DNA from 3 places in the Erwinia persicina genome. Region 1 is predicted to be linked to each of the others. Evidence: predicted binding sites of a transcription regulator. Region 1 holds the regulator's gene; each other region holds the start of a gene.
The links. Region 1 encodes Fur, which represses iron uptake genes when iron is present. Its sites were predicted from a motif close to ATAATAATGAGAACNACTATCAA; they were not measured.

Region 1 (9,999 bases):
CACGTGATTGTTCACTTTTATAAAACAATATTTTCAATTTATGCCAGTCGATTTACGTAGTCAATCACCGCTATGCTGCGCCCGGAGGTATGACTATGAGTTATCGTTACCGTGTTGCCGTCATTTTTTTGCTCGGTTTTTTTATTGATTGTATTAATATTTTTATGTCGGCTGTTGCCCTGCCGGAGATAGCCGGACAACTGAGTATTGCCAGCGGATCGCTTAGCTGGGTGGCGAACAGTTACATCCTTGGGCTGACGGTGATTATTCCGGTCAGCGGCTGGCTGGCTGGCCGCTTCGGCGCACGCCCGGTGCTGGTGGTATCGATGATCCTGTTCAGCCTGGCGGCATGGGGTTGTGGTCGGTCCGATTCATTTACGTTACTGGTGCTGTGGCGTTTTTTACAGGGTATGGCGGGGGGACTGCTGATCCCGGTAGGGCAGGCGCTGACGTTCAACCTGTTCCGGGGCAGGGAGCGGGCAACCATTTCTACGCTTATCATGTGTGTGGCGCTGATAGCCCCGGCACTTTCTCCCCTTTTAGGGGGAATGATTGTGGACACACTCTCGTGGCGCTGGATTTTCTGGTGCAATATTCCGTTTAGTCTGGCTGCCGCTGTACTGGCCGCACTGTGGATAAAGCCTGAAACGCTGACGGCTATTCATCCTGACATTCGGGGTATTCTGCTGGTCTGTCTGTCGCTGGCTGCCGTGCTGCTTGGGCTCTCACGGCTGAGTGAGCCGGGTTCCGCGCTCCCGGCCTCGCTGTGGCTGCTGTCGGGGCTCTGTCTGGCATTCGCTTATCTGAAACATTACCGGCGTCAGGCGCAGGCGGTAATAGATCTGAGTCTGCTGCGTAACGCCCGGCTTCAGCTTGCAGTGGTGGTGTATTACGCGGTACCGGGCCTGTTTACCGGGGTAAACCTGCTGAATATATTTTATCTGCAACAGTGCCTGCATTTTTCTGCCGAGCGCAGCGGGGCTTTTATGCTGTTTTACGGCGGTGGTGCGCTGGTGGCGATGTTGCTGTGTGGTCGTCTCTACCATCGTCTTGGAACCGCCATCCTGTTCAGCACGGGCTTAGTGCTCCATGCCGTCGGTATCGCCATGCTGGCGCTGGTACAGAAGCCGGAACAGATCCTGGTGTTGAGCCTCGCCTACCTGTTGATGGGCATTGGCGGCGGAATAAGCGCCAATACGGCGCAAACCAGCGCCCTGAGCGATTTTCACGATCGACAGATGACGCGGGCCAGCGTGATATGGAATATTAACCGTCAGCTTTCATTCAGCCTGGGGGCGGCCCTGCTGACGGTGCTGTTCAGTTTACTTAATCACTTTTATCCTGCAGCGCAGTCATATCAGCAGGTTTATATCATCGCCGCCGTTACCGGGCTGCTTCCGCTGTGGATGATCTCCCGCCTCACCCGTCATAAGGATACCCTGTGTCAACATTAACCGAAAAAGCCCGTGAAAGTGTTCTGGTGTTACATGAACAGATTACTGCCGTATTTAATGGTAATGAAAGTCAGTTAACGCCGCTGCTTTCACATTTTGACCCCGACTTTGTGATGGTCACGCCCACCGGCAAGAGCCTGGCGATGCCTGAGCTAGCGGCACTGTTTGCACGCCTGGTCGGCGGGCGGCAGGGGTTGAAAATTACCATTGAACAGTGTCAGACCCTGGCCCAGTTTGGCCAGGAGGTGGCCATTCAGTATCACGAACGGCAGCAGCAGGGGGAAAATCATACTCACCGAATTTCACTGGCGGTGATTAACTGTGGTGTTGAGCCACCGCGCTGGCGATATTTACAGGAAACGATGGTGACCAACTGATTACTGTACTAGTTCGCGAGTGTGAAGATGTGTAGACTATGCGGCATTATGGCCGTTTAGCCAGTGGATTATCCCGGCAAAGGGCATGTTTTTTTACTGCTTCCGCTAAGGGATTGTTATGGCTGTACCGGCTTCTGCTGTTCGCTTACCGTCGACACTGTGGGGAACACTGATTATCAGCGGCACCATCATTGGTGCCGGAATGTTTTCTCTTCCTGTGGTGATGTCCGGTGCCTGGTTTCTCTGGTCCTCGGCTCTGCTGATCGCCACATGGTTCTGTATGTTGCTGTCCGGGCTGTTATATCTTGAAGCCAGTCTGCATTATCCCGCTGGAGCCAGTTTCGATACCGTTACACGTGACCTGTTGGGGCGTGGCTGGAATCTGGTTAATGGCCTGTCGGTAGTCTTTGTATTGGGTATCCTGACCTACGCCTATATTTCTGCCAGCGGAGCGATTATACAGCGCAGCCTGGGGCAGTTAGATATCGGCATGTCGGCCCGGGTGGCTGGTCTGCTGTTTACGCTGCTGGTGGCACTGTTTATCTGGCTTGGGACGGCGGTGGTTAGCCGCATGACGCTGATTTTTCTTGGCGCAAAGGTCATTACTTTTTTGATGATTTTCGGCGGGCTGCTGTGGCATATCGAGCCGGTCAATCTGCTCGACAGCCAGGGAACGGAGAGCGATTATTTACGCTATCTGTGGGCCGTCGTGCCTTTCTGCCTGGCCTCTTTTGGCTATCATGGCAATATTGCCGGGTTGATCAGTTATTATCATAAAAATGCAGCACGCGTCAGCCGCTGTCTGGTTTTTGGCACGTTAATGGCTCTGGCGATCTATTTTATCTGGATCATTGGCACCATGGGTAATATTCCGCGCAGCGAATTCAAAGTGATTGCTGCGCAGGGGGGAAATATCGATGTGCTGGTCGGGGCGCTATCGGGTGTGTTGCATAATCGCTATCTGAATCTGATGCTGGACATCTTCTCTAACTTTGCTGTTGCCTGCTCTTTTCTTGGTGTCAGTCTCGGCTTTTTTGATTACCTTGCCGATTTGTTTAAGCTGGATAATTCTGCACTCGGACGATTGAAAACTACGCTACTGACGTTCAGCCTGCCGTTAACGGCTGCACTCATCTGGCCTGATGGTTTTTTGCTGGCTATTGGCTATGCGGGGCTGGCTGCGACCGTCTGGGCAGTCGTGACGCCTGCACTGCTGGCCAGACAGTCCCGGCGACGTTATTCCACGGCCAATTGGCGTGTCAGGGGAGGTAACGCGCCGATTATCCTGGTGCTGTTGTTTGGTTTGCTGAATGCGCTGGTGTCGCTACTCTCTTATGGCGGGTGGTTACCGCTCTATACGGGCTAAACTGTATAATAGTAAAATACCATTAGTAGAAATACGAAAGTGGTATTTTTATTTCCCGTGAGTTTGTGGTGTCGATCATGTTTTTACATTCATAATTTATTTTCAATTGATAATTCGCGTCGCGAAAAATAATATGCATCCGTGGGTGATATAAGGCGTTAATTAATTAATCGCCAAATGGAATTATTTTCCCATCCGATAAGAATAAGGATTATTCGATGCATAACATTACCTCTGGGCGAAGTTCGCTAGCGATTCCGCTGGCGTTGAGTTTAATTTCATCTGGTGTTTTTTATTCTTCACCTTCTGTTGCTACTGGTTTTATTACAGATTCTGCACTTAATGGCAGCATTTACTACTGGCAGCGGCAGCGCGACCGTAAAGATCTCGAGCCAGCGAGTGATAAATATGGCCAGTATCAGCAAAACCTGCACCATTCTACCTTTAACGGCAGCCTGGATTTCTCTTCAGGATTGGCTGCTGACATTATCGGTTTAGACCTGGCGGTGTTTAGCGCTCTTGAAATGGCGAACAGCGGCCCAGCGGCTCCAAATGAAATTGGTTTCAGTAATGCGAAAACCCGCTGGGATGAACGCTGGAGCGGTGACCGTAGTGGCACCAGTATCTATAAGGCTGCAATAAAAGTTAAATATGATGATATATGGCTAAGGGCGGGGTATTTACAACCCACGGGACAAACTCTCCTGGCCCCACACTGGAGTTTTTTACCTGGCACTTATCTCGGTGCGGAAAGTGGATATCGGCATGATTTTGGCGATGCGGGTGTGTTGTCATTTTCGTATATGTGGAGCGACCGTTATAAAGCCCCCTGGTATGAAAATATGTATAACTTCCGCAAAGCCGATGGCTCTACGGGAATACGTTATCTGCATTCATTAGGGTTAAAATATGAATTCACCAACAAATTAGTTTTAGAAGGAGCGTTCGGACAGGCAGCAGATTACATGGACCAATATTTTGCTAAAGCATCTTATGCTTTTCCACTTATTGGCAATGATCTGCGCACCAGCTGGCAGTTCTATGGTGCCAAAGATAAAGAACATGGCGGTGCGGAAAATATTAATGATGTTTACGAGGGGCTGGCGTGGCTTCAGGCGTTGACTCTGGGCTATATCGCGGGGCCATTTGATTTTCGCCTTGAAGGAACGTGGGTAAAAGCTGAGGGTAATCAGGGCTATTTCCTGCAGCGTATGACACCCGGTTACGCCTCCTCCAATGGTCGCCTTGACGTATGGTGGGATGCCCGGTCCGACTGGAATGCCAATGGTGAAAAAGCGCTGTTTGCCGGGGTCATTTACGATCTCGTCAGTTGGCAGTTACCAGGGTGGGGTGTGGGTGCCTCTTATGCCTATGGCTGGGATGCGAAACCCAGCAGTAATCCGGTTTATAACCAGAGCTCGCGTTTAAAAGAATCGGCGTGGAACCTTGATTTACTCTATACGATTCAGGAAGGCGCGGCGAAAGGGACGTTGTTCAAGCTGCATTACACCCGCTATGACAACCACAGCAATATTCCCAGTTACGGCAGTGGGTACAACAATATTTTCCAGGATGAAAAAGACGTTAAATTTATCGTAATTGCGCCTTTCACCCTGTTTTGATTGCGCAGGACTGACAGGAGAATGGGTATGAAAGCAGGGATAACAATTTTCTTGATGCTGCTGTTGTGCGGCTGCATGTCGCAGATGCAGCGTAGCAATACGCCAGAGCGCGAAGCCTGGCGCAGCTGTATTAATCAGGCAAACGGCAGCGCTGAAAAGGTTAAGGCCTGCAAACCGCTACCTGGCTCTCTGCACCAGCAGCCACAGCACCAGCAGTTTGCCCGCCAGGAAAGTGTGCGAGTCCTTGACTATGAACGCTGCCTGGACGCGGAACAAATGGGCGGCGGTGAAGGTGTTCATGAACGCTGTGGCAAACTTTGGCAGGAAATTCAGCAGGCTAATCAATAATTGACAAGGAAGGATGCAATTATGAATGTTAAAAGAACCAGTCAGTTAGCACTGGCAGTTATCGCTATTCTGGGAAGCAGTACCGGTCTCGCGAGCCAGCAGCTGGTGGATCAAATCAGTCAGTTCGGTGTTAGCTATCAGGTTACTGATAACCATGCTGCGCTCAACGGTGTGGACTGTGCTGTACTTGGGGCTGACTGGGCTTCCTGCAACCGCGCCACGATTACGCTGACGAACAATGGGCCAACAATCACCAGTAAAAACTGGGCAATCTATATGAGCAACGTCCATAAAACGCTGGCTGTTCAGAACGATCAGTTTCGAATGGTGCATATTGTCGGCGATCTGACCCGGCTGGAACCTACGGATAAATTTGTCGGTTTGGCACCCGGGGCTTCTGTCGTCATCCCGATTGTTAATGAGTACTGGCAGCTATTTAGCACGGACGTGATGCCACGCTGGTATGTGACGTCCGGTGATGCTAAACCAAAAATCATTCAGGCTACGGATACAGAAGATCTCTCTCGTTTCGTGGTTCCGATTGGTGATCAGTGGAAACGCACTCCTGAAGATAAAAATATTCTGATGGAAGCTGGCAGCCGCTACGTGAAAAATCAAGATGTTAAACAACTTGCTGCCAGCGAACTTCGTGGACAAATTGTTCCCACTCCGCTGAAAGTGGTGATAGCGGAAGAGGATGCCGATCTCAGTCAGGGTATAAACCTTAATTTGGCGAGTTTACCGAAAGATCGGGCGGAAGCCGTTAAACAACGTTTCTCCCTGCTGGGCGTGAAACTGAATGCGGCAGGTTATCCTATCCTTACCACCGTGAACCCAGCAGCCCTGAAAGATATTCCTTCGATATCAGGGGCTTATAGTTTGGTTATCTCGAAAGATAAAGCCGAGGTGATTGGGTACGATGCGCAGGGGGTTTACTACGGTCTGCAGTCAATTATGTCACTCCTGCCAGCAGACGGAAGTCATCGTATTGCCACCTTGAAGGCTGATGATGCACCACGCTTTAGCTACCGCGGCATCTTCCTTGATGTGGGCCGAAACTTTCACAGTAAAACGGCCATCCTGAGGATGCTTGACCAGATGTCCGCCTGGAAAATTAACGTCTTCCACTTCCATCTCACGGATGATGAAGGCTGGCGTATTGAAATTCCTGGCCTGCCAGAGCTGACTGAAGTGGGTAGCCGACGCTGTCACGACCTCAAAGAACAGCGTTGTCTGTTACCGCAGTTAGGCTCAGGGCCGTTCAGCGATAATAACGGAAGTGGCTACTTCAGCCGTGACGACTACATTGAGATTGTGAAATTTGCTGAAGCACGCGGTATCCAGGTATTGCCAGAAGTCGATATGCCTGCCCATGCCCGCGCTGCCGTGATCGCCATGGAAGCGCGTTATCAGCACCTGATGAACGCTGGCCGTGCAAAAGAAGCGTCAGAGTACCGTCTGGTCGATCCAGGAGATAACTCCAATACTACGTCGGTACAACTTTATGACCGGACCAGCTATCTGAACCCATGCCTGACTTCCTCACTGCATTTTGCTAATAAGGTCATCAGTGAAATTCAGCTTATGCACCGCGAAGCCGGGCAGCCACTGCGTAGCTGGCACTTTGGGGGGGATGAAGCAAAAAATATTCGTCTTGGTGTTGGCTATACCGATATCAAACACCCTGAGGCGGGTAAAGGTCAGCTTGATCTCAGCAGGGAAGATCAGCCGTGGGCGAAGTCCCAGGTTTGTCAGGCCATGATTGCATCAGGTAAGGTCAGCGATCTGGGGCATCTTCCGAGCTATTTTGCTTTGAAGGTCAGTGAATTAGTCAAAAAACACGGTATTGAGCGAATGCAGGCCTGGCAGGATGGTTTGAAAAATGCCCAGGATGCCCATGCGTTCGCTACGCCTGAAGTTGCGGTAAATTTTTGGGATACGCTTTACTGGGGTGGCTTCGACACGGTGAATGACTGGGCGAACAAAGGCTATCAGGTGATTGTTTCAAACCCAGACTATCTCTATATGGATTTCCCGTCTGAGGTGAATCCACTCGAAAGGGGCTATTACTGGGGCACTCGTTATAATGATGAACGTAAAATGTTCAGTTTTGCGCCGGATAATATGCCACAAAATGCAGAAACTTCTGTTGATCGTGACGGTCAGTTCTTCAATGCGAAATCTGACAAACCATGGCCTGGTGCAACCGGTATGTCGGCACAGTTGTGGAGTGAGACTGTACGCACTGATGACCAGATGGAGTCTATGATCTACCCGCGTATGTTCTCTGCAGCAGAGCGCTCCTGGCATCGTGCGGCTTGGGAGCAGGATTATCAAGCTGGCAAAGAGTATCGGGGCGGTGAAACGCAATGGATTGACCAGCGTGCTTTACACGATGACTGGCAGCGATTCGCCAATATTCTTGGTCAGCGAGAGCTGGCTAAACTCGATAAGCATGGCATCAGCTATCGTTTACCGGTGCCAGGCGCACGCATTGTGGCTGGCAAACTTGAAGCTAACACGGCCTTCCCTGGTTTAGAGATGCAGTTCAGCACCGACGGCGGAAAGCGCTGGCAGTATTACGACAGACAAAACCTACCAACGGTAACCGGAGACGTGCAGATTAGAGCGGTAAGCCCGGATGGGCAGCGCTTCAGCCGACAGGAATCATTGTAAGACAGGCATAAAAAAACCGATGGCAGGGCCATCGGTTTTTGCATTCAGTCGATCAGATTACTTATCGTGCAGAGTCTCGTCTTCACGGCAATCACCCAGCGAACAGTGGCCATAAAGATACAGGCTGTGGTTGCTCAGTTTAATACCATGACGCGTAGCGATTTCACGCTGACGCTCCTCAATATATTCGTCTCTAAACTCAATGACTTTACCGCAGTCCAGGCAGATCAGGTGATCGTGGTGGTGCTGTTGGGTCAGTTCGAAAACGGATTTACCGCCTTCAAAGTTGTGGCGGGTAACGATCCCCGCGTCATCGAACTGGTTCAGGACACGGTAAACCGTAGCCAGACCAATTTCTTCGCCCATATCAATCAGGCGTTTGTACAAGTCTTCCGCACTGACGTGATGGCCCTCTGGTTCCTGAAGCACTTCCAGAATTTTCAGTCGGGGAAGCGTGACTTTCAGGCCGGCCTTCTTTAATGCGGTGTTATTGTCAGTCATGCGGATATTGTCCTGTTACTTTGCGAGTCACTTAGTGGCTGAAAAGCCCTGAACATCGGTCGGCGCTAAAAATGAGTGCGTTTCAGTATAGAACTGATAATTCGAAATGAAAACCAAAAGGGATGCCTGAAACCGCAAGGGATGTAAGGATAAGTGTCGTTACATCCAGGGAAGCGCGCGCCCGGATTATGTTGGTTTAACATCTCGATCTGCCTCATCTCATCGCCCTTAGGGCGACTCACGTCCTCAATAATGGGGCTTGCGCTGAGAAAGCGGGTAACCGATGGGGTTATTGTACAGTTTTGCAGATGAAAGTTACAAATATGTATCTATTACTTCTATAGGAAAAACCACTCACTTGATGTGAGATACCTCCCACATCAAGCTGTTATAGCTATGCTTCGATAATGTCTTGCAGCTGAAGTTCATCTGAAATTTGTTTTACCCACTGCTCAACACGCTCGTTGGTGAGCTCCGGCTGACGGTCTTCATCAATGGCCAGGCCAAGGAAGTGGGTGTCATCTGCCATGCCTTTAGAGGCTTCGAAGTGATAGCCTTCACTCGGCCAGTGGCCAACAATGACGGCACCGTTCGGCTCAATGATGTCACGGATAGTGCCCATCGCATCACAGAAGTACTCCGAGTAATCTTCCTGATCGCCACAGCCGAACAGGGCCACGAGTTTACCGTTGAAGTCGATCTCTTCCAGCGTCGGGAAGAAGTCATCCCAGTCACACTGTGCTTCACCGTAGTACCAGGTCGGGATGCCCAGCAGCAGAATATCAAAGGCTTCAAGGTCTTCTTTGCTGCTTTTAGCAATATCACGAACTTCTGCAACATCTTTCCCCAGTTGCTTCTGGATCATTTTTGCAATGTTTTCGGTATTGCCTGTATCGCTACCAAAGAAAATGCCGACGAGTGCCATGAGCTTAATAACCTCTTGAATCTTAATGATATGGTGACTGCTGATTTTTTAGCAGATATCGTTAATGATAACAGACCGCCGTAAGCGGATAAATGAGTAATACTGCTGGTTTTGTCGCTGAGTGCTCACCCCCCGAAAGAATCAGGGCTGATGGCTTTGCAGCTGTGCCAGCAGCATCTCTTCAATCAGCTCACTTCGGCTCATATTACGCTCGAAAGCCAGCTGATTCAGGACATCCACCGCGTCGCTGTTCATTTTCAGCTCAACACGTTTCAGGCCGCGCACTTTATCACGCTTGAGCTGATTACGTTTGTTGATACGCAACTGCTCATCACGCGTCAGCGGATTGGTCTTGGGTCGTCCCGGACGACGTTCATCTGCAAACAGATCGATCGTTGTGCGGTCCGTATTCTCTTTTGCCATAGGAATCGTCGTACTGAAAGGCTGGATGACTGATGAATTGGCCGATATGCCGTCTGAGGGTTCAGCAGCGGCAAAATTTTAGCGCGCCATCATACCCCAGTGAAAGTGGTGACGACAATCATTTATCCCCTTCATTCTTCAAGCGGTCGGGGGGATGATGGCGTCCTTAATCCGGCCCTTCCTGGGCCTGTTCCCGGCCACTGAGTGATTTCTGCTCACACCCTTGACCGAACGTCTTGCCGCCCTGCAGCAACACGCATGATTTTGGTTATGATAACCGGAGCAAATAATTTTTTTACAACGCAAA
Region 2 (9,999 bases), 2.0 Mb from region 1:
AGCCCGTCGCAATTTTCACGCGAATTTAAACGCTACTTTGGCGTCACGCCAGGCGAAGAGATGTCCCGGATGCGTCAGGTGGGGTAGGTGACGATCCGCCTGGGGGCATTATATCAACGGTTTAGCGGGAAAAAAATTAACAACACGTTGATAATTAGTAAGAAAATCTAAATAAAATAATGTATTGAGAAGATACTTAAAAAGCCATATATTGGCCGCGTTTTATGCACGGCCCACTTATTACTTAATTCAATTAATTCAACTGCGGCGTTAAACACACCCCCGGTTGTAGGAGAGATATGATGACGGATAAAGTCCGTATTGATACTTTAGATGCCAAATCTTTTGATGGAAACAATGAGACCTATTTAGCCAGACAGGCTGAGTTTGAATCTAATGTAAGGAGCTATCCCCGTAAATTGCCGTTTGCAATTGCGAAAGCTCAGGGTGTTTGGATCACTGATGTTGAAAATAATCACTATCTTGACTGCCTTGCCGGCGCGGGAACGCTGGCGCTTGGACATAACCATCCGGACGTTTTACAGAGCATCCAGAATGTCATTACCAGCGGCTTGCCGTTACATACTCTAGACCTGACAACGCCGTTAAAAGACCAGTTCTCTGAATACCTGCTGTCCTTACTGCCAGGTCAGGGGAAAGAGTACTGCCTGCAGTTCACCGGCCCATCCGGTGCTGATGCGGTTGAAGCCGCGCTGAAGCTGGCGAAAAAAGTGACCGGCCGCGCCGGTGTGATCAGCTTCTCCGGTGGTTACCACGGCATGACCCACGGCGCGCTGTCCGTGACCGGTAACCTGTCACCAAAAGAAGCGGTCGATGGCATGATGCCGGAAGTGCAGTTTATGCCTTATCCGCACCAGTACCGTTGCCCGCTGGGGATTGGCGGTGAAGCCGGTGTTAAAGCGCTGACCTACTACTTCGATAACCTGATCAACGACGTTGAGAGCGGCGTGCGCAAGCCTGCGGCCGTGATCCTGGAAGCCGTACAGGGCGAGGGCGGGGTGAACCCGGCACCGACCGAGTGGCTGCAGCGTATCCGTAAGGTCACTCAGGAACACGGTATTCTGCTGATCATTGATGAAGTCCAGGCCGGTTTCTGCCGTACCGGTAAACAGTTCGCCTTTGAACACGCGGGCATTGAACCGGACATCATTGTGATGTCAAAAGCCGTCGGCGGCGGTCTGCCTCTGGCCGTGCTGGGCATCAAAAAGCAGTTCGATGCCTGGTCTCCTGGCCACCATACCGGGACCTTCCGCGGCAACCAGCTGGCGATGGCCACCGGCCTGACCACGCTGAAAATCCTGAAAGACAATAACGTGGCGGCGAAAGTGGCAGAGCAGGGCGAGTGGCTGAAAGGCAAACTGGCTGAACTGCAGAAGCGCTATCCGGTGATTGGCCACGTTCGCGGTCTGGGCCTGATGATCGGTATTGAGCTGGTTAAGCCACAGGAAGCGGCGGATCATATGGGCTGCCATCCGGCCGACGGCGAGCTGTCCGCACTGCTTCAGAAGAAATGCTTCGAAAACGGTCTGATCCTGGAGCGTGGTGGTCGTCACGGCTGTGTGCTGCGTCTGCTGCCGTCCCTGTTGATCACCAATGAAGAGCTGGGTGTTTTCCTGGACAAATTCGAACACGCCCTGCTGTCTGCTGGCGTCAAACCTGTATAACTGGAGTAAGTGATGTCCCGGTTAAACCCGATTCTGGCCGCGTCAGCGCAAAGCACGGATGCGTATCAGCAAGCGATTAAACAGACCAGCGAAGCCGTGGTGCAGTGGCTGCAACAGCCTGAAATGTATCAGGGAAAAAGCGTGGCTGAACTGCGTGAGCGCATCCAGCTGGACTTCACCTCTCAGGGCCTGGGTAACCAGGCCGCGATTGAGCGTGCGGTCGAATTTTTCTTAAAAGACAGCCTGTCGGTTCATCACCCACAGTGCGTCGCCCACCTGCACTGCCCGAGTCTGGTGGTCAGCCAGGCGGCGGAAGTGCTGATTAACGCCACTAACCAGAGTATGGACTCCTGGGATCAGAGCCCGTCGGCTACCATTATTGAGGTGAAGCTGATCGAATGGCTGCGCACGCAGGTAGGCTACCAGCCGGGTGATGCCGGAGTGTTCACCAGCGGTGGCACCCAGAGTAATCTGATGGGCCTGATGCTGGCGCGCGATGCCTTCTTTGCGCGCATTGGCCATTCTGTCCAGCAGGACGGGCTGCCAGGCGATCTGAGCAAGATCAAAGTGTTCTGTTCCGAAAATGCGCACTTCTCCGTGCAGAAGAATATGGCACTGATGGGACTGGGTTACCGTTCCGTTACGCTGGTGAAAACCGACCGCTTTGCACGCATGGACGTCAATGACCTGGCGGAAAAGATTGCTCAGGCACAGGCCAACGGCGAACAGATTCTGGCGATTGTGGCCACCGCAGGCACCACTGACGCGGGGGCTATTGACCCGCTGCGGGCGATTGCCAGCCTGGCGGCAGAACATCAGATCTGGGTGCATGTGGATGCGGCATGGGGCGGGGCGCTGCTGCTGTCTGAGAAATACCGCGACTACCTGGACGGCATTGAACTGGTGGACTCCGTCACGCTGGACTTCCACAAGCAGTTCTTCCAGACCATCAGCTGCGGCGCGTTCCTGTTGAAAGAGGCACGTCACTACGAGCTGATGCGCTACCAGGCGGCATACCTGAACTCCGAGTTCGATGAAGCGCAGGGCGTGCCTAACCTGGTGTCCAAATCGCTGCAAACCACCCGCCGTTTCGATGCGCTGAAGCTGTGGATGGGCCTTGAGGCGCTGGGCCAGCAGCAGTACGCTGAAATCATCGACCACGGTGTTACCCTGGCGCAGCAGGTGGCACAGTACGTCACTGAGCAGCCGTCACTGGAGTTGGTGATGGAGCCACAGCTGGCCAGCGTGCTGTTCCGCTATCGTCCGGCCTCCCTGGCTGGCGCGGATGATGCGGCTATCGCACTGCTGAATCAGAAAATTGGTGATGCGCTGCTGGATTCGGGACGGGCTAACGTGGGAGTGACAGAATCGGACGGGGTAACCTGCCTGAAGATGACGCTATTAAATCCCACCGTCACCCTGCAGGATATTCAGGTCCTGCTGGCGCTGGTGGAAACCACCGCAGAGCAGCTGTAATCCGCTGACTGACGCGGGGCGGGCACAGCGCGCTGCCCCGCGTGATATCCAGCCCGGTCATTACCGGGCTTTTTTGCCTTTTACCACCAGGGCAATACTGCCGATCAGGCCAATCGTCAGCATGATCAGCGGCAGGATCATCAGACAGGCCATCACCTGATCTTCATGACGTTTAATAAACGGCACCTGACTGATGGTGTAACCAAACCCGACCAGAATCCCTACCCACAGCACACCACTCATCCAGTTAAAGAGCTGGAACCGCCCGTTTTTCAGGCCGGAAATCCCTGCCAGCGTCGGTAATATCGTCCGCACGAAGGCCAGAAAGCGGCCAACCAGCAGCGCCATCAAACCGTGGCGATTAAACAGATTCCATGCACGCTGGTGGTACTGTGCCGGTAAATGCAGCAGCCAGCCTTTGACCAGCCGGGTGTTCCCCAGCCAGCGGCCCTGGAGATACCCCAGCCAGCACCCGAGGCTGGCGGCTGTCGTCAGGATCAGCAATGTCGGAATAAACGCCATCACGCCTTTGGCAATCATCGCTCCGGCGAGCAGCAGCAGGCTGTCACCGGGTAAAAATGCGGCAGGTAACAGGCCATTTTCCAGAAACAGTGTCAGGAACATAATGCCATAGACGATCCAAATTACGTCCGGATTGGCCAGCGCGGCAAAATCCTGATGCCAGAGCGCCTGAACAATCTCGTGTAGTACACCCATTCGTTATCCCGTTAAACCCATGACCTGTCTTTTTTAACGCTCCCCATGCCAGTCGTGATGACTGAACCGGGTCAGACGGTGCCACCTCTCGCATCGATGAGGGTGGCGATGAAAACGTTGCTGCCTAGTGTACCTGCAAAAGCGCTCCGGCACCTTGATCAAAGGCGCGAACTCATTATCCCATTGATCAATTGTTGATGTTCATCGCCCTTAGCGGTTCAGGCGTGCAAAACCAGCCGCTAAATCGTCAATCAGATCGTCAACATTTTCCAGCCCGATATGTACGCGTACCAGGGTACCGGTAAAATCAATACCGCCCGCCGGACGGATGGCGGCCAGTTCTTCCGGCTGGTTAGCCAGAATCAGCGATTCATAACCACCCCAGGAGTACGCCATACTGAAATGGCTGAAGTTATCCAGGTAGTTCGCCAGCTGAACATCACTCAGTCTTTCTTTCAGTATAAAGGAAAACAGACCGCTGCTGCCGGTGAAGTCACGCAGCCAGAATGCATGCCCTTTACACTGCGGCAGAGCAGGGTGATTCACCACGGCGACTTCTGGCCGTTCTGCCAGCCAGTGTGCAACCCGCAGGCTGCTCTCCTCGTGCTGCCGCAGGCGAACTGCCAGCGTACGCAGGCCACGGCTGGTCATATAGGCCGTATCGGCATCGGCCATCTGCCCCATCAGATAGGAGTTTTCCCGCAGCTGTTCCCAGCAGCGTTCGTTGGCGACGGCGGTGCCAATCATCGCATCCGAGTGACCAATCAGGTATTTGGTCCCGGCCTGAATGGAGATATCCACACCGAAGTCCAGCGCCCGGAAAAGGATGCCCGCGCCCCAGGTATTATCAATCATGATAATTGTCTCCGGGGCCTTACGGCGGATCGCCGCGACGATCGCCGGAACATCCTGTACTTCCATGGTGATCGACGCCGGGGACTCCAGGAATACTACGCGGGTATTGGGCTGGACGAGATCAGCGATCTCACTGCCGGTGCTGTGATCAAACCAGGTGGTGGTCACCCCCAGCTTACTGAGGATTTTGGTGCAAAAATCCTGCGTGGGCTCATACACGCTGCCGCTCATCAGCACGTTATCCCCGGCAGACACAAACGCCAGAATGGCATTGGAGACTGCCGCCGCACCGCACGGGTACAGCGCACAGCCGGCGCCGCCTTCCAGTTCGGCCATTGCCTCCTGCAGCGAGAAGTGGGTCAGGGTGCCACGGCGACCGTAGAACAGCTCACCGTCTGCCCGTCCGGCGGTGGCCCGTTTTTTATCGGCAACAGTATCAAAGACCAGCGACGAAGCACGCTGAATGACGGTATTCACCGACCCCTGGGTATAACGCTTGCCGCGTCCGGCACGAATCAGTGCCGTTTCAATTTTTTCGCTGCTCATAAAGTTCCTGTGTCATTTTCACCCTTTTTTTAACGTTAACACGGCAGCCGTCCACGCGGTATTGAGCATCAGTATAAGTGATGAAAATTCACCATCCGTGCCCGTGGGAGCGCCGCCAGTCAATAAATTGCGTAAAAAACAGCCAGAAAGTTGTAAATAGTAATGAGAACTACTATCAATTCCCGGTCTTTTTGGTATGATCTGTGAAGAATTTTTCGCTATCAACAATTAGACGTTGGAGACACAGCGTGACAAATGATTTGATGCAGATGGACCTGTCCGTCTGGGGCATGTACCAGCATGCAGACATCGTGGTTAAAGCGGTGATGATTGGCCTTTTGTTGGCATCGGTTGTCACCTGGGCCATTTTCTTCAGCAAAAGTGTTGAATTAAGCGCAGCGCGCAGGCGTCTCAAGCGTGAGCAACAGCAGCTGGCGAATGTCCGCTCGCTGGAAGAAGCCGCACAGGTCTGCGAGGGTTTCCAGGGCTACAGTCTCAGCACGCTGCTGATTAAAGAAGCGGAAAACGAGCTGGAACTGTCGGCCGGATCGGACGATAACAACGGTATCAAAGAGCGTACCGGCTTCCGCCTGGAGCGCCGTGTGGCAGCTTTCAGCCGTCACGCTGGGCGCGGTAACGGTTTTCTGGCGACGATTGGTGCCATCGCCCCGTTTGTCGGCCTGTTCGGTACGGTATGGGGCATCATGAACAGCTTCATTGGCATTGCGCAGACGCAGACCACCAACCTTGCGGTTGTCGCCCCCGGCATTGCCGAAGCGCTGCTGGCCACCGCGATTGGTCTGGTTGCCGCTATCCCTGCGGTCGTTATCTATAACGTCTTTGCCCGCACCATCGGCAGCTACAAAGCCTCGCTGGGTGATGTGGCCGCGCAGGTTCTGCTGCTGCAGAGCCGTGACCTTGACCTTGCAGCCAGTGAAAGCGCGCAGCGCGTTCAGCCAGCGCAGAAACTGCGGGTAGGTTAAGTATTATGGCCATGCGATTAAACGAAGATCTCGATAGCAACGGTGAAATGCACGAAATCAACGTCACGCCGTTTATCGACGTTATGCTGGTGCTGCTGATTATCTTTATGGTCGCCGCGCCGCTGGCCACCGTTGACGTTCGCGTCAACCTGCCGGCTTCCACCAGTTCCCCACAGCCGCGCCCGGAAAAGCCGGTTTACCTGTCTATCAAAGCGGATAACCAGCTGTTTATCGGTAACGATGCGGTGACGCAGGAGACGCTGGTGGAGACGTTAATCAGGCAGACCGAAGGCAAGAAGGACACCACCATCTTCTTCCAGGCCGATAAGACGGTTGATTATGAAACGCTAATGGGCGTCATGGATAAACTGCGCCAGGCCGGGTACCTGAAGATTGGTCTGATGGGTATGGAAACGACCGGTAAATAACACGCCATTCTGTCACTGTCTTATCGATAAACCAACGCGCAGGGGGCGAACCTTTTTCCGGTCGCCCCCTGCTGCTGACTGGCCCTCCGGCCCTGACCTCTACACCGTGATCGCCGGCTCTTTCAGACGCCGCACCTGATACTGCTTCACCAGCCGCTTAATCATCAGTGCCCCTGCCAGCCCACACACCGCAGCAATCGTCAGCCAGACGCCCGGCATCGCTTTATCACCGGTGACATGGATCAGATAACTGCACATTGCGGGCGTAAAACCACCAAACAGCGCGGTCGCCAGACTGTAAGCCAGTGAGAAGCCGGTCGCACGCACCTCGGCGGGCATCACTTCAGTCAGGTATACCACCATGGCCCCGTTGTAGCTGGCGTAAAGGAAGGAGAGCCACAGCTCGGCTTCCAGCAGATGCGACAGACTGGGCGACCCCACCAGCCAGTGCAGCACCGGCCAGGCGGTGAGGATCATCAGCACAGTGAACAGCAGCAGCAGCGGACGGCGGCCGTAGCGATCGGAAAGAGCGCCCATCACGGGCAGCCAGAACAGGTTTGAGATGCCAACGCACAGAGTGACAAAGAAGCTCTGCTTGTCGCTCATCATCAGTACGGTTTTACCGAACGTGGGTGTAAAGGCGGTGATCATATAGAACATCACCGTGGTGGTGACCACCATCAGCATACCGGCGAGGATCAGGGCCCAGTTACTGCCGACCGAGCGCATAATCTGGCCCATGGTCGGGTGGTGTTTGCGCTGGCTGAACGCTTCAGTTTCTTCCAGCATGCGCCGGATCCAGAACAGAAACGGGACAATCATACAGCCGATCACAAAGGGAATACGCCAGCCCCATTCGGTCACTTCCCCTTTATCCAGCAGATGGTTGAGCAGCAGGCCCAGCAGCGCGGCAAAAATCACGGCTATCTGCTGGCTCCCCGACTGCCAGCTGACATAAAAACCTTTCCTGCCCTTCGGCGCGATCTCCGACAGATAGACCGATACACCGCCCAGCTCGACGCCGGCAGAGAACCCCTGCAACAGGCGCCCCAGCAGGATCAGGATCGGCGCCGCCATCCCGAGGGTGCTGTAACCGGGTACCACCGCAATGGTCAGCGTGCCCATCGCCATCAGCCCCAGCGTCAGCAGCAGCCCTTTACGACGCCCGTGCTGGTCGATATACGCGCCGAGGATAATCGCCCCCAGCGGACGCATCAGGAAACCCGCCCCGAAGGTCATCAGCGTCAGCATCAGTGAGGCAAAGGGGTCATCACCGGGGAAGAAGGTTTTCGCAATGGCGGTGGCGTAGTAGCCAAACACCATGAAGTCATACATTTCGAGGAAGTTACCGCTGGTGACATTGAAGATCGTTTTCGCACCGCCCTGCCGCGATGTCCCTGTCGGGGTTGTTGTGGCCATTACCGCATCCTTTGTCTGTTTTTTCTCGTTTTTACCCTGCGGGAGGGGGCGGTGAATGTGATGGCGATCACTGTGTTAATTTACTGTTTGTTGACATTAGTAACCAAAAATTAACAGGAGATAAAAAAGCACAGCTCCGCACATATCCGGACGCGTATTTGCCGCTGCGTTGGGTTAATGTTCATATTTAGTTATATTTTTTTGCATTTTCACACCGCCTTTTTTTTACCAAAAATCAGGAGGATGGCCGTTCTGCCGGTTTCTCTTCTCGACAGTTTCTCTGTGCTGACTAGCCTTACTGGTGAACAAAACTGTTATAAACCCAGGAGGAACCATGGCCGACCAATATGAAATGCAGAATCCTCTCACGCAGTATCCTGCCACGGAATATCCTAAACAGCGTCAGCCCGCTCCGGGCGTGCAGGCCGATATGCAGCCCCGGCCTGACTGTGGTGAAAACAGCTATCGCGGTAGCGATCGATTGAAAGGGCGCAAAGCGCTGGTGACCGGGGCCGACTCCGGCATCGGGCGCGCGGCGGCGATTGCCTATGCCCGCGAAGGGGCTGATGTGGCCCTCTCTTATCTGCCTGCAGAACAGAAAGATGCGGAAGAAGTGGCAAAACTGGTTGAGCAGGCCGGACGCAAAGCCTTCCTGCTGCCTGGCGATGTCAGTCAGGAGGCGTTCAGTAAGAAGCTGGTGGAAGACGCCCGCGAAAATCTCGGCGGGCTGGACATCCTGGCGCTGGTGGCCGGTAAGCAGGTGGCGGTAGAAGATATTGCTGACCTGACCACGGAGCAGTTCCGCAAAACCTATGAAACCAATGTGTTTTCGCTGTACTGGATTACTCAGGCTGCGATCCCGCATATGCCGCCGGGGGGCAGCATTATCACCACGTCCTCCATTCAGGCCTATCAGCCCAGCCCGCACCTGCTGGACTATGCCTCGACGAAAGCCGCTATCCTTGCCTACACGCGCGGGCTGGCGAAGCAGATCATCGATAAAGGCATCCGCGTGAACTGCGTGGCACCGGGCCCGATCTGGACGGCACTGCAAATCGCCGGGGGGCAGACCCAGGATAAGATCCCGGAATTCGGTCAGCAGACACCAATGAAAAGGGCAGGCCAGCCCGCTGAACTGGCGCCGGTCTATGTCTATCTGGCTTCTCAGGAGTCCAGTTACGTCACCGCCGAAGTCCATGGCGTTACCGGCGGTAACCATCTGGGTTAACCGCCTGCGGCGGGGCGACAGCCCCGCCCGACCTGCCTGATGAGCGGCCTGCTCAGAACGATAAATCCACCGTTACCGTATCACTGTAATTTCCTGCTACCGGCGTGGCCTGATTTGTCAGCACCTGCGCATTGTAATTAAAGGTACGCGTTAAGCCGTCGCCGCTGACGGCATTTGCCGCGGCACTGGCCATCCGGTCAGGAGCCGTACTGCCCCAGCGAGAGGTGCCTGATCCTTTATAAATCTCATAGGCCAGCTTCCCCGTTGTGGTAGCGCTGGTCATATAGCGCTGCGTCCCCACGGCGTTCAGGCCGTTACTCAGACCCACCGTATAAGTGCTGCCTTTCGTACAGATGACATTAATCGACTGGCTGATGCTGTTAAAGCTGCCGACCAGCGGTGCGCTGCCAAAGCTGACCGCCGGGGCGGTAATGGTGGTGCAGTCTTTGGAAATCGCCATGTTAACGATAATGGACTGTGCGCTGGTGCCGGTCTGCTGCGACCCCAGCAGGCAGGCCCCCAGCAGACCGACGCCGGTACAGACATCGTAGTTCACCGTCACCGTCAGTGTGACGGTGTAGTTTCCCTCCGCCACCACGGCACCCGGCACTGTTCGCAGATAAAGGGGGACATTAAATACCACCTGTCCGACGCCACCGATG
Region 3 (9,999 bases), 1.5 Mb from region 1:
GCCTGTACGTTACGCATCCCGGAGCTGGCGGGCTACGTCAGCCAGCAGGGGATGATCTTTGCGACAGACGGACACTGCCGGCCATTTTCCGCGGATGCCAGCGGCACGGTATTTGGCAGCGGGGTTGGGGTAGTGGTGATGAAACGCCTGGAGGATGCGCTGGCGGCCGGTGATGAGGTGATCGCAGTGATTGACGGCGTGGCAATGAATAATGACGGCGCGGAAAAAGTCAGCTTTACCACCACCAGCCTGGCGGGTCAGCAGCGCCTGTTGCGTCAGGCTCTGCAGGATGCGCACCGGCACCCGGAGACCTTTCGGGCGATGGAAGCGCACGGCACGGGCACGTTGGCCGGAGATCCGATTGAATTCTCCGCGCTCAGTTCCGTGTTTCGCGAGTTTACCGGGCGTGAAAATTTCTGTGCGCTGGGGGCCGTGAAAGCCAATGTTGGTCACCTTGAAACGGCCGCCGGAATGGCCGGACTCATCAAGGCGGCCCTGCAAATCAGGCACGGCTGGCTGACGCCGCAGATCAACTTTACGGCGGCAAATCCGACCTGCGAGCTGGCACACAGTCCGTTTACCGTCCTGCGTGCCGCCGAACGCTGGCCGCAGGATGATACCCGCTGTGCCATAGGTGTCAGTGCCTTTGGCATCGGCGGCAGTAATGCTCACGTGGTGTTAAGCCGGCCGCAAGGGGCAGACGCAGCGCCGGACGTCACTCCGGCGTCTCTGGCCGATCGGGTCATTCCGCTGTCTGCCCGTTCTGAACAGGCCTGGTATCAGCTGGCGAAGCACTACCGGCAGCACGCCGTCGGGACAGATGTGGCGGCCATGGCCTGGAGCGCACAGACCGGCAGGCAGGGAATGCGCTATCGCGGCACGCTGGGGCCGGATGAAGAGGGCCAACTGGTGATCAAAGAGGGGATGGTCGACAGCGGTAAAGGTCGCCTGAGTGTCATTTTCCAGTTCCCTGGTCAGGGCAGCCAGTTTATCGGCATGGCGCGGGAGCTGATGGCCCGCGACAGCCACTTTGCGCGGCTGATGAAGGAGAAAATGGCGCTGCTGCACCGGCGGGAGCAACTGGATATCTCCCCGCTGTTCAGTCCCGGGGGCGACAGCACCATGCTGAATAACACCGCCCTGACGCAGCCGACGCTGGTGGCTGTAGAGATATCGCTGGCCGAACTGCTGATGTATTACGGCGTGGTGCCCGATCGGGTGATGGGCCATAGCGTTGGTGAAATTGCCGCGGCCTGGGCCGCCGGTGCTTTTACCGTCGAACAGGCCCTGGTCTTTGCCGCGCAGCGCGGCAGGCTGATGGCCTCGCTGGAGGGTGGCGCCATGCTGGCCGTTGAGCTGAGTGACAGCGATTGTCAGCCCTGGCTGGGGGGCGGGGTTTCGCTGGCTGCGGTGAACGGTGAAAACAGTTGTGTCCTGTCGGGTAACCGGTCTGCACTGGCTGACTGCGAGCAGCGTCTGCGCAGAGAGGGCATTCGCTGCAAGGCACTCAGTGTGTCTCACGCCTTTCACTCGGCAATGATGGAACCGATCCTCAGCGATCTGCGCCATGTCGTGCCCGCCGTCAGCGCGGCACATCACGGGGTACGGTATTACTCCGCGCTGCAGGCACAGGAGATCAGCGATCTGCGTCAGCTGGATGCGGACTACTGGAGCCGTCACGCCCGTGAGGCGGTGCAATATCACCAGACACTGCAGCAGATACCGGATCGGGGCAGGACGCTGTTTATCGAAGTCGGGCCGGGTTCGACCCTGACCGCGCTGGTGGCCCGCTTACGCCAGCGCAGCGGTAAGACGTCTGCGGTGCGCACGCTGCGCCGCCGCGATGATGCCCTCACCGAGGAGGCGCTGTGGATCCAGGCCCTGCAAAAAATCTGGCGCGCCGGGGTCGCGGTCTGCTGGTCACGCCTGTGGGCCTCTCCGGGCCGGCGTGTAGCCCTGCCGCTTTATCCCTTCGACCCCCAGTTCTGGTGGATGGGCGACCGGGAACTCCCGGCCAGCCAGCAGGCTGATGTTGCCGCCCGCGATCCCCGGGAGCAGGACGCGCTGATGGCGCGTATTCGTCCGTTGTGGCAGGAAGTCACCGGGGCGTTACCGGCATCGGCCTATGAGGATTTTTATGACGCCGGAGGACAGTCTCTGATGGCTTTACGCCTGATGGCCCGGCTGGAACAGGAGTTTGGCGTGGCGATCAGTATGGCTGATTTTTTACACCAGCCGACGCCGTCGGGTATCCGCCAATGTTTGCAAAAATCTGGCGTTGTTGAGCAACATCTCACTCATTAACAGGATGAATATCATGTCTGCATTGAATGCAACACTGAACACGACACAGTATCAGATTGAAACCGTACAGGTTGACAGCGAGACGTCCTTTACGCTGGCTTACTCGCCGCACATCAAACGCCTTCCGGCTAACGGGGGTATCCGCTGGCGGCAGTACAGTTCACGGCAGCAGCAAGAGAGTGAGGCGGTGATGCTGGCGCAGCGTATGTCCCTGAAACACGGACTGTATAATACCGGGTTCAGCGGCGGCAAAATTGTCGTCAACAGCCCGCATCTGCCGGCACAACAGCCGGAGGTGATGGCGGAGATCGGGGCGCTGCTGAACCGTTATAATGGCGCCATGTTTACCGGGTGTGACATCAACACCAGTAATCAGGATATGGACTATCTGCGTCGTTTCACCCCGTGGATACTCAATGCCATGGACAGCCCGCAGATTGATACCTCTGTCGCCACCGGGTACGGCGTCTGGAGCTCCGTTCATAAAATTATCACCCTGCGGCTGTCCGGGGTTGCGCAGCCAGTGGTGGCCATTCACGGTATGGGCAAAGTCGGGGCTGAGGTGGCCAGACAGTCTCTGCTGCACGGGTGCGACGTCGTGGGGTACGACATCAATCCGCAGGCGGTCTTCCCTGAGGGGGTGCGCCGGGTTAACGAAGCGCAGCTGTTCGGTGAGAAAAGTCATGTGCTGTGCATTGCCTCGCTGTCCGGTATTTTAACCAGTGAAAATGTGCCACAGATCAATACCAGCTGGGTGGTCAGCAGCGCCAATTCCCCGTTCAGCAACCCACTGGCAGAAGCGGTGCTGGTTGCACGCGGCATTCATTACCTGCCTGATTATGTCAGCAATGCCGGAGCGGTAATCTGCGACAGCATTGAAATGGCCTTTACCGAGCGTTACAACCAGATGAGCCAGGAGCAGGTGAACGCTTATGTCTGTTCGCTGATTGGGGCCAAAACGGAAGAGTTACTGCGGCGTTCAGCCCTGCTGGACTGCGAGGTAGGCAGACTGCTGCAGCCGGTTAAATCCGCGCTGATGGTGGCCTGAAGCCAGAGGGATGGCCCTGCGCCATCCCTTATTTATTACCAGCGATAATCCACGGTGGCGGTGACCGTTCTGTCCTGACCCACAAAGCAGTACATCGCCGATGTACAGCTGGCAACATAGCGCTTGTTGGTCAGGTTGTTGACGTTAATCGCCAGGGTGGTGCCTTTAAGAGAGGAAGAGAGCTGCCCCAAATCATAACGGCCCGCTACATCTACCAGCGTGGCTACCGGTACTTTGAAGGTGTTCGCCGGGTCGCCGTAGCTGGTGCCGAGGTAGCGCACACCGCTTCCCAGCTGCAGTCCTGACAGCACACCTGAATCAAAGCGATAGTCGAGCCAGGCGGCGGCGCTGTTGGCCGGAACCTGGGTTAACGTTTTACCGCGATTTGTCGCATCCTGGGTTAACTCATTATCCAGCCAGGTATAGCTGGCTATCAGATTGAGATCAGGCACAATTTCCGTTGTGGCCTGCAGATCGATCCCCCGGGTGCGCGCCTTCCCGGCCTGGGTATTAAAGCCCAGATGTTCGGCGTCACTGGTTTTGACATCAGACTGGGTCAGCTGGAACAGGGCGGCACTGAGCAGGGTTTTCGAGCCTTCGGGGTGGAACTTGATCCCCAGTTCGCTCTGCTTCGTTTCCACGGGCCGGAAGGCTTTGCCATCATATCCGCTGCCCAGCAGCGGATCGAAGGAGGTGGCGTAGCTGATATAGGGCGCCAGCCCGCTATCAAACTGATAGCTCAGTCCGGCGCGCCCCGTCCATTTCTCATCCGTCTGGCGGGTTTTTACCGTTACCGGCGAGTAGCTGTTGGTATCATGGTCGGTATCCGACCAGTCATGGCGACCGCTCAGCGTCAGACGCCAGCGGTTCCAGGCAATCTGATCCTGCAGGTAGACGCCGGTACGGGTAAATTGCTGTTTTTCCCGCCACGGCGCGGCCCGGCTGGCGGTGAAATCGGGATGCAGATCCGGCCGGTAGTCAGGGCCGTACGGATCAGTCAGCACCGGGCCCACGCTGTAGAGCGCATTGTTCAGACGCCCAAGCGAAAAGTCGACGCCGGCCAGCAGCGTGTGGCGGGTTGGCCCGGCATCAATATCCCCGCTGATATGATTATCCATTGAAAAGGTGCTGACCGTCGCCGGGGTCAGTTCGTCATACGCTTTCAGCCACGGCTGCGCATTCACCAACTGATAACCATAAATCACCCCGCGCTGAATATCGGAACGAACATTCATATAACGGGCATTGCTGTTAAAGGTCCAGCCGTTATCAAACTGATACTCAAAGAGTGAGCTGACGGTCTGCTGGCGGCGGGTGGAGTCCGCGAAATGCCCGTCGGTATAGTTTTTATGACGGTCAAGGGGGGCATAAGGACTGTTGTTCAGCCCCAGCAGGTCGGCGGGCAGGCTGTTGTAGTTCGCGATATCCGGCTCCCATGAATATGTCGCCATTAAGGTCCAGGTCGCCTTATCCGTGGGCCGCCAGGTCACAGACGGGGCGAGGTAGAGGCGACGGTGGCGGCTGTCTTCGATCTGCCCCCGCGTATCCAGGCCGCTGGCGGTAAACCGGTAAAGCAGGCTGTTATCGTCTGTTACCGGGCCGGTGGAGTCGACGCCAAACTGCTGATGGTGGAAGCTGCCGTAAGACAGACTGATATGGTGCGAGGCGATATCCTGCGGTTTAAGGCTGACCTGATTGACAATGCCCCCGCCGGTTCCCTGGCCGTAAAGGGCCGCTGCCGGTCCGCGCAGGACTTCAATCCGCTCCAGCGACCAGGGATCGATCTGGGGCAGCCAGCTTCCCGGGTTACTGATGATGCGCAGCCCATCCAGATAGTAATCGGCGTCGACACCGCGTATGCGGGTCATGTCGAGATAGTCACCAAAACCGCCATAGCGTTCACTGGTCGCGCCAGCGGTATAACGCAGCGCAGCACTACTGGATGACGGCTGCATTATCTCCATCTGCCTGCGGGTCACCACAGACACGGACTGCGGGATCTCCAGCACCGGGGTGCGGGTCTTCGTCCCGACCCCGGACTCTTCCGCGACATAACCGTTTTCCGGGCCTTCCGTTTTGTCCGGAGCGGCTGCCGTCACCGTCAGCGTTATCGGTTCAGCCGCGCTGTCGCTCTTTTTCCTGTCTGCCGTTCCCTCAGCGGCGGAGGCGGGGGCGGTCAGGTAAAGAGAGAGCATCAGCGACAGGGTTAACCTGTTCAGTACAGACGGCAGCAAGGGCAGGGGTAAAACGCGTACAGCGACAGCGTGATTTATCAGCATAAAGAGTCCTGGAACGAGCGAAATGTGGGGGGCTGTGCGCACATGCTTGCTATTAACGTGATGAAAATAATCACTTTCTATAAAGTTTCTTAACGCCTGTAAATGCGAATGATAATTATAATGAAGGCATATTATACATTGACCGTCAGTCGGTCAATGATATGATGGCTTATCCTATCGCCAGCCGACAGACCTTGCTCTATGCCAGCACCTTTAGTTTCAGCCAGACAAAAAGCAGCCAGCCATTACGGCCCGGACTCGGTAACCCGTCGCTCGCTGCTCTGTGGCTTGCTGGCGGCAGGGGTATTGATCACCACGCAGCCGCTGGCCGCCATGGGCAGGGCAAAAACCCTGACCGATATCGCCGGACGTAGCGTGACCCTGCGCCACCCGGTCAGCCGGATCCTGTTGGGTGACGGTACGCTGGCCTATGCGCTGGCGCTGCTGCGCCCGGAAGATCCCTTCCGTGGCGTGGTCGCCTGGGGAGATAACTTTCGCGCTGCCGATCTCGACGGATACCGGGCTTATCAGCAACGCTTTCCGCAAATCGACCGCATACCGCGTTTTTCCGGTAAAACCGTCGATGCCATTGGCGGAGAACAGGCCATTGCGTTGCAGCCCGATATTGTGGTGCTGAACCTGAGTTCGATGACCGCAGCGACCGCCTCAGGACTGCTGCCCCTGCTGAAGCAGGCGGGTATCCCGGTGCTGTTCGTGGATTTTCGTACCAGAATGTTTGCCAACGCGGTGCGCAGCATGCAAATTCTCGGCGAGCTGTTTGGACGGGAGGCGCGGGCAGCCCGTTTCCTGGACTTTCGCCAGCAGCAGATCGACCGGGTGACCGGCCCGCTGAAGCAGGTCAGGACGCGACCGCTGGTGATGGTTGAACGTGCTGCGGGGCTGTATGACGACTGCTGTCTGACCTACGGTGACGGCAACTTTGGCGAGCTGGTGGCGGTGGCCGGAGGGGAGAATCTGGGGACACGACTGCTGCAGGGAACCTTCGGCACACTCAGTCAGGAAAAGGTCATTACGTCCGATCCCGACATGGTCCTGGTCACCGGGGCGAACTGGTCGCTCTATTCCCCCGGGGGGAACTGGGTCAATCTGGGGCCAGGGGCTGACCCCGCTGAAGGTCGCGCCCGTCTGCAGCGGCTGATGCAGCGGCCTGCCTACCGCACGCTGCGCGCTGTCAGAGAACAACAGGTTTATGCCATCTGGCATCCCTTTTACGACAATCCCTACTATTTTATCGCCCTGCAGCGCGTGGCCAAATGGCTGCATCCCGATCTGTTTTCTTCACTCGACCCCGAAGCGACGTTCCGCGAACTGCACGAGCGTTTTCTCCCTGTCCCGTACCAGCCCGGTTACTGGCTCAGCCTGAAGGAGGCCACCTGATGACCCGCACTTCTCAACTTATCCTGCTGGCAATGCCCAGCATCCATGCCGGCGCATGGCGTTATCCTGGTGCTGTCGCCGATTTTCAGTGCCGCTTTGAGCAGATGAAGTGGTTTGCACAGACCCTGGAGCAGGGACGGTTCGACGGCCTGTTTCTGCCCGATACGCTGGCGTTACGTGCGGTTGGCCCGGCGGCGCTGGCTCGCGGGCACAGCACGGTGACGCTGGATCCGCTGACGCTGCTGCCTGCGTTGGCTGCGGTTACCCGGCACCTCGGGCTGATTGGCACGGCGAGTACCACTTATAACGATCCCTATATGCTGGCACGCCGTCTGGCATCCCTTGACCACATCAGCGCAGGCCGCGCCGGGTGGAATCTGGTGACCTCCAGCAATGCCAGCGAAGCCGGTAATTTCGGCCAGAAAACGCATATGGAGCACAGCCAGCGCTATGCGCGGGCGCGGGAGTTTACGGCGGTGATGAACGGTCTGTGGGACAGCTGGGAGCAGGATGCGTTTTGCCGTGATGCTGACAGCGGCGTATTTCTGCAGGTTGAAAAAATGCACCGGCTCGACCATCACGGGGACTATTTTTCGGTGCAGGGCCCGCTGAATATTGAACGCTCTCCCCAGGGGCGGCCGGTTATCGTGCAGGCCGGGGCGTCAGAAGCCGGCAGGCAGGTTGCGGCCGAAACCGCCGAAGTGATATTTACCTACCAGACTGACCTGGATTCCGCCCGTGAGTTTTATGACGATATGCAGGGCCGGGCGCAGGCTGCCGGCCGCCGTAAACCGCTGAAAATCATTCCTGCTGTCTTTGTGGTTCTCGGCGCGACCGAAGAAGAGGCCCGTCAGAAACGTGCCATGCTGGACAGCCTGGTGGACGAGCAGAGCAGTCTTGCCACTCTCTCGGTGGCGCTCGGGCACGATATATCAGCGTATGATATCCACGGCCCGTTGCCGGAAATCCCCGCCAGTAATGCCAGTAAAAGCGGGCGCGAGCGGGTGGTGCAACTGGCGCGACGGGAAAACCTCACTATTCTGGCGCTGGCACGACGCATTTGCGGTTATCAGGGGCTGGAAATGGTGGGGACGGCCTCCAGCGTGGCAGAGACAATGCAGCAGTGGTCAGAGCAGGGCGCGGCCGACGGTTTTAACGTGATGTTCTCGCATTTCCCGGGTGGGGTCAGCGAATTTGTCAGTCAGGTGATCCCGGCGTTACAGCATCGTGGTCTGCTGCGGAAACACTATACGGCGTCGACGCTGCGGGGGAATCTGGGGTTGTAACCGCGTACGGGGCGGCGGTTTGCCCGCCCCGTAAAGTGGCGCTTCGCTGAAAAAATATCACCGGTATGCTGCGTTGTTTTTCATTGACCGTCGGTCAGTCAATTGCTACGGTTACGATAACCAGCCCATCATATAAGGGATTTTTATGCGTCTCAGCCGTCATCACGCCGCACTCGCTGCGGCTTATCTTGGTACTTTTCTTGCCTCGCTGGATATCAGCATCGTCAACGTTGCCCTGCCGACCATGCAGAGTGCACTGCGAACGGACATTGCCGGATTACAGTGGGTGGTTAATGCCTACGCCGTCTGTCTGTCTGCTTTTATGCTGTCCGCCGGACCGCTTGCGGATCGTTACGGACATAAACGCGCCTGGGTGAGTGGCGTAGTGCTGTTCACCTGCGGGTCATTACTGTGCGGTATCGCCCCTGACCTGGCGGTGCTGCTGACCGGGCGGGCCATTCAGGGGGTATCGGCAGCGTTACTGATTTCCGGGGCCATGCCGATTCTGACCCATGCTTTTCCCGATCCCCGCCAGCGGGCCCATGCTATCGGGGGCTGGTCAGCGTTCAGCGCGCTGGCGCTGATCCTCGGGCCGCTGCTCGGCGGCGTACTGCTGCAGTGGCTGGGCTGGCAGAGTATTTTTCTGGTGAATATCCCACTGTGCCTGGTGGCTGTCGCTGCAGGGCTGTGGGGCATACCGGAGCGTAAATTTCCTGACCATGCGGCGCTGGACACCACCGGACAGCTGTTGGGCATTTTATCACTGGGGGCACTGGCCTGGGGGATGATTGAGGCGGGTAAATACGGCTTTAGCGGCCGCCTTCCCCTGATGATCCTCGCTGTTGCTGCGGTGGGTTTTATCCTGTTTGCGCTGGTGGAGAAACGGACGCCACGACCGTTACTGCCGCTGGCACTGCTGCGCGAGCCAGCGTTTGTCTGCGTCAATCTGGCCTCCTTTATTCTCGGGTTTTCTTATTACAGCTGCCTGTTCTTTTTTTCGATTTTTCTGCAGCAGATTCAGGGCTGGGCCCCGGCGGAAGCCGGGCTGCGTATGCTGCCGCTGTTCGCCGTCACCGGACTGGTCTCGCTGCTGTTTGGCCGAATCAGTGCCCGCCTGCCGATGCGCGGACTGATGGTCGCCGGTTATGGCATCGCCGGCCTGTCGATGGTGGCGATGGCACTGCTGCATGCGCAGTCTGCTTACTGGCTGGTCGGGACGCTGTTCGCGCTGCTGGGGGCCGGTGCCGGACTGGCGGTGCCGGGGATTGGTATGCTGGTGATGGGCATGGCGCCCACTGAACAGGCCGGATCCGTTTCAGCGATGATGAATGCGCTGCGTCAGGCGGGAATGACCATTGGCATTGCCTTACTCGGCACGCTGATGAGTGGACAGGCGATACGCACGCTGACGGCTTCGCTGAACGGCAGCGGCATTGATGATGCGGCACAGATTGCGCATCAGGCTGTCACGCGTCATCTGACCTCCCCGGCGGTGACGGACTTCAGCGCCCGCTATACGACGGCGATGGAAAGCGGGTTTCATCTCGCCATGCTCTGTGCCGGTGCGGCCTGCTTTGTGGCGATGGCGTTACTGTTTCGCCTGCAGCCCGTCACGGAGGGCAGGGCATCAATTTCGCGTGACAGCGCATAGTGCGTATCCGATGAGCGTCAGTGGCGTGTAAGC

Region 2: exbB (tol-pal system-associated acyl-CoA thioesterase) is a predicted target of Fur. The motif match lies at 5,436-5,458, and genes of this name have one in related genera.
Region 3: K6L24_RS08120 (TonB-dependent siderophore receptor) is a predicted target of Fur. The motif match lies at 5,734-5,756, and genes of this name have one in related genera.

What each region holds. Positions count from the first base shown of each region.
Region 1 covers NZ_CP082141.1:3,322,003-3,332,001, reverse strand. Annotated here, with positions in the region: gene K6L24_RS15295 (LysR family transcriptional regulator) at 1-3, opposite strand, end outside; gene K6L24_RS15290 (MFS transporter) at 96-1,454, shown strand; gene K6L24_RS15285 (hypothetical protein) at 1,442-1,831, shown strand; gene mtr (tryptophan permease) at 1,950-3,197, shown strand; gene chiP (chitoporin ChiP) at 3,416-4,819, shown strand; gene chiQ (ChiQ/YbfN family lipoprotein) at 4,847-5,167, shown strand; gene K6L24_RS15265 (beta-N-acetylhexosaminidase) at 5,189-7,843, shown strand; gene fur (ferric iron uptake transcriptional regulator) at 7,901-8,344, opposite strand; gene fldA (flavodoxin FldA) at 8,739-9,269, opposite strand; gene ybfE (LexA regulated protein) at 9,411-9,692, opposite strand; gene ybfF (esterase) at 9,988-9,999, opposite strand, start outside.
Region 2 covers NZ_CP082141.1:680,542-690,540, forward strand. Annotated here, with positions in the region: gene K6L24_RS03140 (AraC family transcriptional regulator) at 1-87, shown strand, start outside; gene K6L24_RS03145 (diaminobutyrate--2-oxoglutarate transaminase) at 303-1,685, shown strand; gene K6L24_RS03150 (pyridoxal phosphate-dependent decarboxylase family protein) at 1,698-3,161, shown strand; gene K6L24_RS03155 (DedA family protein) at 3,222-3,878, opposite strand; gene metC (cystathionine beta-lyase) at 4,089-5,279, opposite strand; gene exbB (tol-pal system-associated acyl-CoA thioesterase) at 5,528-6,262, shown strand; gene exbD (TonB system transport protein ExbD) at 6,268-6,690, shown strand; gene tcuC (MFS transporter) at 6,790-8,109, opposite strand; gene K6L24_RS03180 (SDR family oxidoreductase) at 8,444-9,337, shown strand; gene K6L24_RS03185 (Csu type fimbrial protein) at 9,390-9,999, opposite strand, start outside.
Region 3 covers NZ_CP082141.1:1,814,133-1,824,131, forward strand. Annotated here, with positions in the region: gene K6L24_RS08110 (type I polyketide synthase) at 1-2,304, shown strand, start outside; gene K6L24_RS08115 (Glu/Leu/Phe/Val dehydrogenase dimerization domain-containing protein) at 2,318-3,352, shown strand; gene K6L24_RS08120 (TonB-dependent siderophore receptor) at 3,388-5,631, opposite strand; gene K6L24_RS08125 (ABC transporter substrate-binding protein) at 5,833-7,029, shown strand; gene K6L24_RS08130 (LLM class flavin-dependent oxidoreductase) at 7,029-8,315, shown strand; gene K6L24_RS08135 (MFS transporter) at 8,461-9,966, shown strand.